DNA from 3 places in the Peribacillus sp. B2I2 genome. Region 3 is predicted to be linked to each of the others. Evidence: predicted binding sites of a transcription regulator. Region 3 holds the regulator's gene; each other region holds the start of a gene.

The links. Region 3 encodes CtsR, which represses protease genes until heat stress. Its sites were predicted from a motif close to ATGGTCAATAAAGGTCAAACA; they were not measured.
Region 1: ABIE66_RS14030 (ATP-dependent Clp protease ATP-binding subunit) is a predicted target of CtsR. The motif match lies at 3,361-3,381, and genes of this name have one in related genera.
Region 2: clpP (ATP-dependent Clp endopeptidase proteolytic subunit ClpP) is a predicted target of CtsR. The motif match lies at 2,260-2,280, and genes of this name have one in related genera.

Annotation. Positions count from the first base shown of each region.
Region 1 is NZ_JBGCCB010000001.1:2,837,130-2,841,673, reverse strand. Features, by position in the region: gene ABIE66_RS14045 (right-handed parallel beta-helix repeat-containing protein) at 1-777, opposite strand, end outside; gene ABIE66_RS14040 (metal-dependent hydrolase) at 1,414-2,040, shown strand; gene ABIE66_RS14035 (C40 family peptidase) at 2,580-3,023, shown strand; gene ABIE66_RS14030 (ATP-dependent Clp protease ATP-binding subunit) at 3,420-4,544, shown strand, end outside.
Region 2 is NZ_JBGCCB010000001.1:5,208,873-5,213,416, reverse strand. Features, by position in the region: gene ABIE66_RS26075 (gluconeogenesis factor YvcK family protein) at 1-179, shown strand, start outside; gene whiA (DNA-binding protein WhiA) at 247-1,200, shown strand; gene ABIE66_RS26065 (HPr family phosphocarrier protein) at 1,221-1,478, shown strand; gene clpP (ATP-dependent Clp endopeptidase proteolytic subunit ClpP) at 1,589-2,197, opposite strand; tRNA gene ABIE66_RS26055 (tRNA-Arg) at 2,487-2,558, shown strand; gene rpoN (RNA polymerase factor sigma-54) at 2,888-4,225, shown strand; gene ABIE66_RS26045 (glutaredoxin family protein) at 4,231-4,482, shown strand.
Region 3 is NZ_JBGCCB010000001.1:71,389-75,932, forward strand. Features, by position in the region: rRNA gene ABIE66_RS00400 (23S ribosomal RNA) at 1-2,068, shown strand, start outside; rRNA gene rrf (5S ribosomal RNA) at 2,133-2,248, shown strand; gene ABIE66_RS00410 (CtsR family transcriptional regulator) at 2,625-3,086, shown strand; gene mcsA (protein-arginine kinase activator protein McsA) at 3,108-3,659, shown strand; gene mcsB (protein-arginine kinase McsB) at 3,656-4,544, shown strand, end outside.

The DNA of each region.
Region 1 (4,544 bases), 2.8 Mb from region 3:
ACTATATGTGCCAAAAGGAACAACAATTCTTGTTAATCCATTTTCATTTGCAAACTTAAGTGCATTATTAAATCCTAGTATGTTATTGTATGCGATTTGCCATTGTTCTTCTGTGTAGGGAGGTTTTCCAAAAGATCCTTGGGTTATTCCCCACCTTTGCAGCTCAACTGTGTAAATTGCTTGATTGTTGCTAATCATTGAACCTATAACAGGCGTCAAATTTGCATCTTGAAACTTCAAAAAATTATCTTCTGACGGTGTTGTTGTGGAAACATCAACATCTTCCAATCCAGCTAAAGGAACTCCGGCCTTAAAAGATTTGCCATCTAATTTATTGTTTGAGTCTTTACTGGCATTGTGATAAGTACCAAGTTTGTGACCTTCAAAGATCTTTGATTCCTTAGAATTTTTAAATTCTGTTATATTTAACAGTTCGTCCAAATTTCCAGTATTGTGTTTCCCAGATAGTATATTAATTAATCCTGATACCGTTAACAATTCATTTGTTGTACCGGTGTTCCCTATTTTGGCTAATAATTTTCTTAAATCAGTATCTTCAAATATTAAAATCCTATTTTTATCAATCTTTATGTTTTCGCCGTTTGATGTATCATTTGGAGAAGGGTTTTGAGTACTAACGATATTAATTAATTTATTTTCTTTTTCTGACGAACCAATGAATAACTCCTTTGTGTCCAAACAGTAGCCAAATTCACCAAGATTTAGCTTTGGTAAATCCTCTTTTAAACCTAACCTGACTTGGATTTTTTGTAACATTTAATTATTCCTCCATAATCAAAAATCGTTAACATCAATTTTTGATTCAACATAACTTCAAACTTAATCAGCTTTGATAAACTCCCATTTAAGTCATCTCGTCTATTTGGGTTTAACCATCTTATTCTAGAAGACATTACAATTAATGAAACTATATGATTATGGTATGCAAAAGAGGGACAAGGTGTAAGGGCAAAAGGTGCTCGGTCATTCACATTTATATATTAAACATAGTGAAGTGGGATAAAGGTGAAGCTGGAGAAAAGTTAAAAGAAGATTATATAAAAAAGTAGCACAATAAAAGCGCGTAAAGATCTTGAGAACAGATCTTTACACGCTTATTTTGAGATTTACTTTACAATTAAGCAATCAAAGGCTAAATACTCTTATCCAGCATCCGTCTATATTTTAAAAATCCAATACCCCCTTACGGAGGAGATCAATGTTTCAAAACAATCGAGTCCTAAGAACCTTAAATCATTAGGTTCTATTTGTGCTGTAATAATGATTGATCGGGTTTTTTAAAAGAATTAAAGAAATTCCTTCAAAAATATTGTATAGTTAGAATGCAGGGATTCGAACAAACATTCGTTTCTTGGGAGCGAGATTACTTCTTAGAGGGACAGGAGAGAGACAGTGAACGGTACAGCACACATGGCATTAGGGGCATCGGTTGGATTCTTGACGGCTAACACACTTCAAACAGATCCAACCACCACTTTATTCTTGGTTGGGATTGGGGGCGTTTCAGGCCTTATGCCCGATATGGATATTGATGGAAAGTTAAGTAATAGGATTACCTTTTCACATAAGTTTATCCGAACGTTAGCACAAACGATTGGGATTTTAATGATCCTTTATTGTGTTTTGGAAGGTTCTGAAACTGAAAAGTGGATTGGAGTAGGGGCAGGAATCGGAATCATCATTATTTCATCTTTCATTACACAAAGGCATATGCTGACCCTGACTGGGTTAGCTGTATTAGGCGGGGGATTATCTTGGCAGGAAAACTGGTTATGGCTGTTGGGCGTCTATATTATCCTAGCATCCTTTACACCGCATAGAAGTTACACCCATTCGATTGCCGGAATCGTCTTCTTTGGCATCATTGCCTTTCAATTCGAAGAATTCATGGGGATTGATGGGATTTTAACTACTTGTGTTTTAGGATACATAAGTCATTTAATTGCAGATATGAAGTTTTTACCTTTTAATAAACGTGGGGTAAAGTTATTTCTTCCATTTTTCTCAAAAGAATTTTGACAGTGGCTTTCTTACCGCTGTTCAGACTATAGACAAATTGGAGAAGAACCAGTTTACCTTCAATTTTTTCTTTTGAAAAAAGTTCCAGTTGATTTCAGAAATCCGCTCCCTTTCCGCCGACTGTCTGCCGAGCCTCCTCGCCGCAAACGCCTGTGGGGTCTCGGCTAGCCAGTTATTCGGCAGGAGTGTCGCAAATTTCTTCAATCTAGAGAGGGTTCCATACGTATAATAAAGTAAAGAACATGAAGGATAATAAAATTTTCATTTAAATCATGGTTCGGGGTGAGAGCATTCCGAAACTCCTTTTGTCGTTAAACTGGACAGTGGTTTTCTTACTACTGTTTTTTCTATGAGGAAAAGTAAAAGTGCGTTGACAATAAGGTGAATGAAGGATGCCTGTTTCGACTTATTTTTATCTTTTATATGGTCATTCTTCCTATATCTACTAAATGTAACATAATTGTAAAGATCCTGTGATGCGAATGATATGCCTTTTCTAGTATATTAGGTTTAGCAAATCACATCAGGGGGTAAATAATTTGTTTAAGAAAATTGTCGTCGGATTGTCATTGGCTATTATGCTTGGAACCGTATCTTTTACAGGGGAACAAGTTGAAGCTGCTTCATATCATACTAAAGCGATTAAAGTGGCAAAAAGTGAATTAGGTACAAAATATAAAACGGGTGGCATTTCTACTTCAGGTTTTGATTGCTCCGGCTTAGTGAAATATTCATATCAAAAGGCTGGTAAGAATTTACCTAGGACGGCTGCCGATATATATAAAAAAGGAAAGAAAGTTAAGACTTTACAAAAAGGTGACTTAATGTTTTTTGCGCCAAACAAAGCGAAAAAACCTACACACGTGGCTATTTACATAGGGAACAATGAATTCATACACTCTTCATCATCTAAAGGAGTGTCATACGCCAAAACCAATAATAGTTATTGGAAGCCAAAGTATATTGGTGCCAAACGTATATAATAGAAGAAAATAAACTTAATATAAAATACTAAGAGACTTAATGAAGTCTCTTTTTTTGTTTTAAAAAATAAGAATGGATGAGTCAGATGATTGTTTAACGTAAGTTTTTTCTTTCAAAAAGAGTAAGTGAGTGGTGGTTTATTGGTTATGTGCGTGCTGAAATGGGTAATCAATAATAATTGAAAATGTTAGGGGCATAGAATCTTTTTATTTGACTATAAATAGATAGTTTAATATGATTAGCAAACTAATTGGAGGGAATTTATAATTTGTTTCCAAAAAAATTTACAGACAAAATTATTGAAAGTCAAAGAAGGTCAATGTATAATAAAGTCAGAAAGTCAAAGAAGGTCAAAGATTTTATTGAGTTTAATATTTTTAAAGGAGGAGTACTACATGTTTTGTGAAAAATGCCATGTAAACCAAGCTAATATTCAAGTTCATCTAAATATGAATGGTCAGGAGCATGATGTGAAACTGTGCTCCACTTGTTATAAAGAAGAGCGAAATAAACTGGGTGCAGCAATGGGGGGAATGGATTCAGGGAAATTCCCGTATAACGGATCCCTAAACTCATTCAATCCATTTAATTATAATGAAGTTCCTAAACCGGATTCCTTCGAACAAGACGAGGGTGAAGGTTTGCTTGAAGAGTATGGCCGTAATCTGACTGATGTAGCTAAAGCAGGACTGATTGATCCGGTAATCGGAAGAGATGAAGAAATCAAACGTGTCATCGAAGTCCTTAATAGACGCAATAAAAATAATCCAGTTTTAATTGGTGAACCTGGAGTCGGTAAAACAGCCATAGCTGAAGGTCTGGCTTTAGCTATTGCTGAGGGTTCAGTGCCTGGTAAATTACGTAATAAGCTGGTATATATGCTTGATGTCGCGTCCCTTGTTTCGAATACTGGAATTAGAGGTCAATTCGAAGAACGAATGAAGCAATTGATCAGTGAATTACAGGAAAGAAAAAATGTCATTTTATTCATCGATGAAATTCATCAACTGGTTGGGGCGGGTTCAGCCGAAGGATCAATGGATGCAGGAAATATCTTGAAACCAGCACTTGCACGTGGCGAACTTCAGCTTGTCGGAGCCACCACTTTATCCGAATATAGGACAATTGAAAAAGATGGTGCTCTTGAAAGACGCTTCCAGCCTGTACAGGTTAATGAGCCGACAACAGCTGAGGCATTGGTCATCTTACAGGGTTTAAAAGATAGTTATGAATCCTATCATGGAGTCACATATAGTGAAGAAGCGCTAAAAGCGGCTGTTGAACTCTCGAACCGTTACATTCAAGATCGTTTCTTGCCGGACAAGGCAATAGACTTGATGGATGAAGCGGGTTCCAAATTGAACTTGACCATAGAAGACGGCCAGGTAGAAAATATGAAAGAGCGCTTGGCGCAAATCTATAAAGAAAAAGAAATGGCCTTAAAAGAAGAAGCCTACGAAAAGGCTGCCGTCCTTCGTGATGAAGAAGAAAGACTGGAAAAATCTTTGCAGGCTGGAGAA
Region 2 (4,544 bases), 5.1 Mb from region 3:
CTGAATATGCTAAACCGGTTATGTATGATGTGGAAAGTTTGAAAAGAATGGGTCTTGAGATCATACAAGAACGCATTTTCAGCTATGAAGGGAATGTAATACGCCATGACACGAAAAAAGTGGCGGATTTGCTTTATAATATGCTTGTAAATGAAACAAAAAGCAACATAGTTCCGTAGATATAAGCGGGGACGGTTTTTTGAATGATAAAAATAGATTACCTGCGTTCGATTGGGGGTGAAATGGATGTCTTTTGCTTCAGAAACTAAAAAAGAGCTTACTACATTAGAGGGAAAGGATTGCTGCGGAAAAGCGGAATTGTGTGCGCTTATCCGGATGAACGGATCCCTTTCATTTTCTAATCGGAAGCTTGTTGTGGATATTCAAACTGAAAATGCTGCGATTGCCAGAAGGATATATACGCTGCTGAAAAAAAGTTATGAGGTCCAGGTCGAGCTTTTGGTCCGTAAAAAGATGAAGCTTAAAAAGAATAATGTTTATATTGTCAGGATGTCATCAGGAGGGCAGCGGATTTTAACCGATTTGGAAATTTTAGGCGATGGCTTTGAAATTCTCCATGCCATATCCGATACTATTGTTGGGAAGAAATGCTGTAAGCGTTCATACCTAAGAGGTGCATTTCTTGCGGGGGGTTCGGTAAACAATCCGGAAACGTCTTCCTATCACCTTGAGATTTTCTCACTTTATAAAGAGCACAATGATGCCCTTTGTGAGCTAATGAATAAGTTTGGCTTGAAGGCCAAGACACTTGAACGCAAAAAAGGGTACATCATTTATTTGAAAGAAGCCGAAAAGATTGCCGAGTTTTTAAGTATAGTTGGTGCCCATTCAGCTTTATTAAGGTTCGAGGATGTACGGATTGTCCGTGATATGCGTAATTCAGTGAATCGACTTGTGAATTGTGAAACAGCCAATTTGAACAAAACGATTGGTGCCTCATTGCGCCAGGTTGAAAATATCCATTACATTGAGGATACGGTGGGACTAAGCATTTTACCGGATAAGCTTCGGGAAATTGCGGAGCTTAGGATAGCATTTCAGGATATAACCTTAAAGGAACTTGGAGAAATGGTATCCGGAGGAAACATCAGTAAGTCCGGAATTAATCACAGATTGCGAAAGATTGATGAAATAGCTGACAGGCTCCGTGGGGGAGAGGCTATTTCTGCGAAAAAATAAAGCTAACAGGGGAGATCAAGATGGTGGAAAAACAAGTTGAGGTAAAATTGAAAACGGGATTACAAGCCCGGCCGGCGGCTCTTTTTGTACAAGAAGCTAACCGCTTTCATTCAGATGTTTTTCTTGAAAAAGAAGGAAAGAAAGTGAATGCAAAAAGTATAATGGGATTAATGAGCCTTGCCATCAGTTCTGGCGTGTCCGTGAAGTTAATCGTCGAAGGACGCGATGAAAAAGAAGCATTAGAGGCATTGGAAGAGTTCGTTCAGCAAGAGGGTTAAAAGAAGAGGATGCCTAAAAGTGCATCCTTTTCTTTTATATTCTTCAGATTAAGAAAAAAGCTCCGAAAGTCGCTTAAGACGACTTCCGGAGCCTTTTTGTATAATAATTATTATTTAGAGTCTTTTTTATCATCAAGAGCGCTGCGTGTGATTACTTTGTCAATCAATCCATATTCAAGAGCCCTTTCGGAAGTCATGAAGTTATCACGCTCCGTATCTCTTTGAAGGACTTCAATAGGTTGACCAGTACGTTCTGCTAATATTTGGTTCAGTTTATCTTTCAAGTGAAGGATACGGCGGGCTGCAATTTCAATTTCAGTAGCTTGACCTTGAGCTCCTCCAAGTGGTTGGTGAATCATGACTTCACTGTTTGGCAACGCATAACGTTTGCCTTTTTCACCAGCTGCCAATAGGAATGCACCCATGGAAGCAGCCATACCGATGCATACAGTGGATACATTAGGTTTGATATATTGCATAGTATCGTAAATGGCCATACCGGAAGTGATGCTTCCACCGGGGCTGTTGATATATAGAGTGATATCTTTTTCAGGATTTTCTGCTTCTAAAAATAGTAATTGAGCTACAATTGAGTTGGAAACATTATCGTCAATTGCACTTCCTAGCATAATGATCCGGTCTTTTAATAAACGGGAGTAAATATCGTAGGCACGCTCCCCACGACTTGTTTGTTCGATAACTGTAGGAATTAAATTCATGTTCATTTCCTCCTTCGATTAAGAGAATCATTTAAATTCTTTATGTATGTATGATACACTTTTTGGTCAATTTAGGTCAAACAAAACAAACCCTATAATGGATAATTTGTTCGACAATTTTCTGGCCAAGGCTCCTTCCTGATAGATTGCTTTATATATTATGCCGCACAGGGATGAATTTCCACATTACCCATAATACCCAAAAGGCGAAGTTTTAAACCTGATAACCCTTGCAAAGGATGGGATTCTATCATATAATGAAGTCTGTCGAAAAAATATTTTCTATTACGCCCTCGTAGTGCAACGGATAGAACGCAAGCCTCCGAAGCTTGAAATGCAGGTTCGATTCCTGCCGAGGGCATTACCAATCTTCTGCTTAATAAAGTGGGGGATTTTTTATTGGCCATTTTTAAAAGGTCGCATCAATTGGGTTCTTGCGGTTTTTGATGGATTTACTCGATTTCCGTAAAATTCCATCGAATCTTGCTATGTCAGCTTTCTTTGGAAAATATTCGCCCACACCTTTGAAAAATGGTGATTTTTCAATAAAAGTAGTTGTGAAAATTGCATTTCTAACATATAGTATTTAAAACAAATACACTATTCAGAAAAAAACGTAAGCGTTTTCATGGGTTTTTGTGTAGAATTTTCTCCTGATAATGTAAAATGGAGTGGGGGAGGGATGAATCGATGAGTATGAATATGAAAGCAGGACTTTTTCAACAGCAAACATTAAAGATGGCAATGACCCAGGAGCTAATGCAGGCTATTACATTGCTGCAATACTCCTCACAGGAGCTATCGGCTTTCTTAGAAAATAAAATGGTGGAAAATCCATTACTGTCCCTAGATCAGCCAACATCGGCTTTATTTCAGCCAACCTTTGACCGGAAAAAGGGTAAACGTACTCTTAAAAATACGTATGATGCCAACTATTGGATTGAACAGATCAGTGAAGATACTCTATCGCTTGAACAGCATGTCATGTCCCAGGTGAATCACCAGCAACTTTCCGGTGAGCAGCAGAAGGCAATGCTGCTATTAATTCATAATCTTGATGAAAACGGTTACTTAAGGACTCAGCTGGAGGATATATGTGTTCCAGGAATTTCTTCAGTCGTGTTGGAAGAGAGCCTTTCGATTTTACAGCAACTCGAGCCACATGGAATTGCAGCAAGAAATCTCCAAGAGTGCCTTTTGCTTCAGGTAAAAGCAGAAGGGGTGAATCAGCTGGCAGAATCGATCATAGAAAACCATTTCCTCGATTTTGCTGAAAAGCGTTGGAAAGACTTAAGTAAGAAAATTGGTGTTACAATGAAGGAGATTCAAGAAGTATTTGATTATGTCCAGACGTTGAACCCGCGTCCAGCTTCACTATTTTTTCAGGAAAAACCTTCTTATATAGTGCCGGACGTGGTCGTGGAAGTTCGTGATGGGATACTGCTTGTCGGGAATTATGACGGCAACTCTCCCAATCTTAATGTGGATAAAGGGTATTTAAACCAAATGAAGAGCCATAAGGACCAGGGAGTGCAAAAGTTTATCCAGGATAAGTGGCAGGAGTATCAATGGATCTCTAGAGGGATCCAACAGAGAAAAGAAACGATACTGAAGGTTATTCAATGCATCGTCGAAAAACAGCCGGCGTGCTTTCATCATGGCTTGAACTATTTGAAGCCGATGACGATGAAGGAAGTCGCCGATGAGCTTGGTATACATGAGTCCACAGTAAGCCGGGCCGTTAAAGGGAAATACGTGCAGACGCCATTTGGCACGATAGAGATGCGGATATTTTTCACTACTTCTTTACAGTCAGTCGGCCTTGATGAGGATATGTCGGGCATGCAAGCAAAAAAGAGCCTCCAGGCAGCCATCAATGGTGAAAATAAACAAAAGCCGCTTTCGGATCAAGACTTGGCGGAACGATTGAAAGAGGAGCATGGAATTATCCTCGCACGTCGAACCGTTGCCAAATACCGGGAACAATTAGGGATCCCTTCTTCATCTAAACGAAAAAGATATGATTGAAAAGGATGAGTGGTTTGGAATCAAATGCGTTTGTTTTATATAGTCGGGATAAATGTCCATTATGTGATAAGGCCAAGCAGATACTTGAAGAAGTGAAATTTGAGTCAGGCATAGGATATAAGGAAATCGATATCCATACCGATGATGATTTGCTTGAGAAATTCGGCTTGATGATCCCTGTTGTAGAATGGAAAGATGATATCGTTCAATTCGGAAATGTTGATAAATCAGCTCTAAATAGGCTTTTGGAAAAATAATTTTTCAAATCATTTGAAGAAACATTCCGTTCCTGCTAGAATAAAATATGTAGCAGGAATAT
Region 3 (4,544 bases):
AATAGCTTTAGGGCTAGCCTCAAGATGAGAGTATTGGAGGTAGAGCACTGATTGGACTAGGGGCCCCCAACGGGTTACCGAATTCAGTCAAACTCCGAATGCCAAATACTTATTCTTGGGAGTCAGACTGCGAGTGATAAGATCCGTAGTCGAAAGGGAAACAGCCCAGACCACCAGCTAAGGTCCCAAAGTATACGTTAAGTGGAAAAGGATGTGGAGTTGCTTAGACAACCAGGATGTTGGCTCAGAAGCAGCCACCATTTAAAGAGTGCGTAATAGCTCACTGGTCGAGTGACTCCGCGCCGAAAATGTACCGGGGCTAAACGTATCACCGAAGCTGTGGATTGACACCATTAGGTGTCGATGGTAGGAGAGCGTTCTAAGGGCGTTGAAGTCAGACCGGAAGGACTGGTGGAGCGCTTAGAAGTGAGAATGCCGGTATGAGTAGCGAAAGAAGGGTGAGAATCCCTTCCACCGAATGCCTAAGGTTTCCTGAGGAAGGCTCGTCCGCTCAGGGTTAGTCGGGACCTAAGCCGAGGCCGAAAGGCGTAGGCGATGGACAACAGGTTGATATTCCTGTACCACCTATACATCGTTTGAACGATGGGGGGACGCAGAAGGATAGGGTAAGCGCGCTGTTGGATATGCGCGTCCAAGCAGTTAGGCCGGAAACGAGGCAAATCCCGTTTCCATTAAGGCGGAGCTGTGATGGCGAGGGAAATATAGTACCGAAGTTCCTGATTCCACGCTGCCAAGAAAAGCCTCTAGTGAGATGTAAGGTGCCCGTACCGCAAACCGACACAGGTAGGCGAGGAGAGAATCCTAAGGTGTGCGAGAGAACTCTCGTTAAGGAACTCGGCAAAATGACCCCGTAACTTCGGGAGAAGGGGTGCTTTTTAGGGTGAATAGCCCGGAAAAGCCGCAGTGAATAGGCCCAGGCGACTGTTTAGCAAAAACACAGGTCTCTGCGAAGCCGCAAGGCGAAGTATAGGGGCTGACACCTGCCCGGTGCTGGAAGGTTAAGGGGAGAGGTTAGCGCAAGCGAAGCTTTGAACCGAAGCCCCAGTAAACGGCGGCCGTAACTATAACGGTCCTAAGGTAGCGAAATTCCTTGTCGGGTAAGTTCCGACCCGCACGAAAGGTGTAACGATCTGGGCACTGTCTCAACGAGAGACTCGGTGAAATTATAGTACCTGTGAAGATGCAGGTTACCCGCGACAGGACGGAAAGACCCCGTGGAGCTTTACTGCAGCCTGATATTGAATTTTGGTACAGCTTGTACAGGATAGGTAGGAGCCTGAGAAGCCGGAGCGCTAGCTTCGGTGGAGGCGTTGGTGGGATACTACCCTGGCTGTATTGAAATTCTAACCCGCGCCCCTTATCGGGGTGGGAGACAGTGTCAGGTGGGCAGTTTGACTGGGGCGGTCGCCTCCTAAAGAGTAACGGAGGCGCCCAAAGGTTCCCTCAGAATGGTTGGAAATCATTCGTAGAGTGTAAAGGCACAAGGGAGCTTGACTGCGAGACCTACAAGTCGAGCAGGGACGAAAGTCGGGCTTAGTGATCCGGTGGTTCCGCATGGAAGGGCCATCGCTCAACGGATAAAAGCTACCCCGGGGATAACAGGCTTATCTCCCCCAAGAGTCCACATCGACGGGGAGGTTTGGCACCTCGATGTCGGCTCATCGCATCCTGGGGCTGTAGTCGGTCCCAAGGGTTGGGCTGTTCGCCCATTAAAGCGGTACGCGAGCTGGGTTCAGAACGTCGTGAGACAGTTCGGTCCCTATCCGTCGCGGGCGCAGGAAATTTGAGAGGAGCTGTCCTTAGTACGAGAGGACCGGGATGGACGCACCGCTGGTGTACCAGTTGTCTTGCCAAAGGCATAGCTGGGTAGCTACGTGCGGACGGGATAAGTGCTGAAAGCATCTAAGCATGAAGCCCCCCTCAAGATGAGATTTCCCATGGCGCAAGCTAGTAAGATCCCTGAAAGATGATCAGGTTGATAGGTCAGAGGTGGAAGCGTGGCGACATGTGGAGCTGACTGATACTAATAGATCGAGGACTTAACCAACGCTTTTTAAAAAATGAAATACCTTCTTATTATCTAGTTTTGAAGGAACAACGTTCCTTTATTGTTTGGTGGCGATAGCGAAGAGGTCACACCCGTTCCCATTCCGAACACGGCAGTTAAGCTCTTCAGCGCCGATGGTAGTTGGGGGTTTCCCCCTGTGAGAGTAGGACGCCGCCAAGCCATATCTAAGATCAGCCATTCTGGCTGGTCTTTTTTGATATTCTAATTAACGAATAGGTTTTTTATCTCCAGGTTCAGCATAGGGCTGGATCTATTTGTTGGTTAAAATACCATTAGAGGGAACGGACGAGCTGGAGAAAAAGGTTGAATTTAGGTGAAGGAGCTTTGAGGAGAAGAAAAAATTGCAGGTTTTGCATTTATCTTTTCAGGGTATTTATGTAAGATATTTCAACTTTAATGTTCAACGGGGTATGTAACTACATATAATTTGGAGAAAATGGATAATACAGAAAGAAAGTGCGTTTAAGTTGCAAAATGCATTTTTCCTTGTATAATAATAGTCAAATATAGTCAAAGTCAGAATGGAGGAGGCTGAGTGAGAAACATATCTGATGTTATCGAAACTTATTTGAAGCAAGTGCTGGAAATAAGTCAAAAAGATATCTTAGAGATTAAAAGAAGTGAAATAGCAGATAAATTTCAGTGTGTTCCTTCTCAAATCAATTACGTAATCAATACCCGGTTTACAATCGAGAGAGGTTATGTTGTAGAGAGTAAGCGTGGAGGCGGCGGTTATATACGCATCATGAAAGTGGAATCACAGGATTCCGTGCAACTTATTAACCAATTATTATCGCTTATTGGCTCTAGGGTAACTCAATCGATGGCTGAAGGAGTAATTTCCCGGCTGATGAATGAGGAAGTCATTAATGAAAGAGAAGCAAAGATTATGATGAGTGTCATAGATAGATCGGTGATTTATATCGACCTACCTGACCGCGATGAGCTTAGGGCAAGAATTTTAACTGCGATGCTTACTACTTTAAAATATAAATGAAACTGGCAGAGGTGATGAACGTTGATTTGCCAAGAATGTCATCAAAGGCATGCTACCCTACACTTCACCAAAATCATCAATGGAAAAAAGACTGAAGTCATGATTTGTGAGAAATGTGCTCAGGAAAAAGGTGAGATGTTCATGGATGTAGGGGGACCTGGTTTTTCAATAAATAATTTATTAGCAGGATTGTTGAATATGGAGTCGAATATTCAACAGACAAAGGCAAATGCATTTCCCAAATCGGAAGAGAGGCGTTGCCCGAATTGTCATCGTTCCTATAAAGAGTTTGTCCATATTGGTAAGTTTGGCTGTGCCGAATGTTATAAAACATTCAATGAACAGTTAAACCCTATTTTAAAAAGGGTTCATAGCGGCAATACAGCACATATAGGGAAAATTCCAAAAAGGATTGGTGGCACCATATATCTTCGAAAGCAAATTTTGGATTTGAAAGAAGTTTTAAAGACCCACATTATTCAAGAGGAGTTTGAGAAAGCGGCAGAGGTAAGAGATAAGGTTCGTTCCCTTGAAAAAAGGTATGATGCACAAGAGGGAGGCGAGGAATTATGAGCTTGGAAAAGTTTGTAGAAAACGCCTTGAGTTCCTGGATGAGTGCCGAAGGGCCGGAGATCGATATTGTATTGAGTTCCAGGATTCGATTGGCCAGGAATTTCAAAGACTTTACCTTCCCAACCTCCTTTTCTAACGAAGAAGCTAAAAAAATAATTGAATTGGTCAAAAAAAGAATTGAAGAGGAAGTTACTCCAGAGATTGGGAAACTGGAACTTCTAGAGATTGACCAATTACAGCCACTGGAAAAGCGCGTTCTCGTTGAAAAACATTTAATCAGCCCTCATTTAGTTGAGGAATCAGCGAAAAGCGCATGTCTCCTTTCGGAAAATGAAGAAATCAGTATCATGATAAACGAAGAGGACCATCTCCGTATTCAGTGTTTAATGTCGGGGTTGCAGCTAAAGGAAACCTTAAAGATTGCAAATGTTCTTGACGATTGGATTGAAGAATCCATAGACTATGCATATGATGAAGAAAGAGGATACCTAACTAGTTGTCCAACTAATGTGGGAACAGGATTAAGGGCTTCAGTCATGATGCATCTGCCAGGCCTGGTCCTTACTCAGCAAATGAATAATATCATACCGGCTATCAACCAATTGGGGTTGGTGGTACGAGGGATTTATGGAGAGGGCAGTCAGGCGTTAGGGAATATCTTTCAAATCTCTAATCAAATCACTCTCGGAAAGTCGGAGAGGGATATCGTTGAAGATCTAACAAGTGTAGTGCAACAAATCATAGCCCAGGAACGGTCAGCGCGGGATGCATTAGCGAGGACTTCCCACATACAATTAGAAGATAGAGTTTTCCGTTCATATGGGATATTGTCCAATGCTCGAATCATCGAGACCAAGGAAGCTGCTACCTGTATCTCAGATGTTA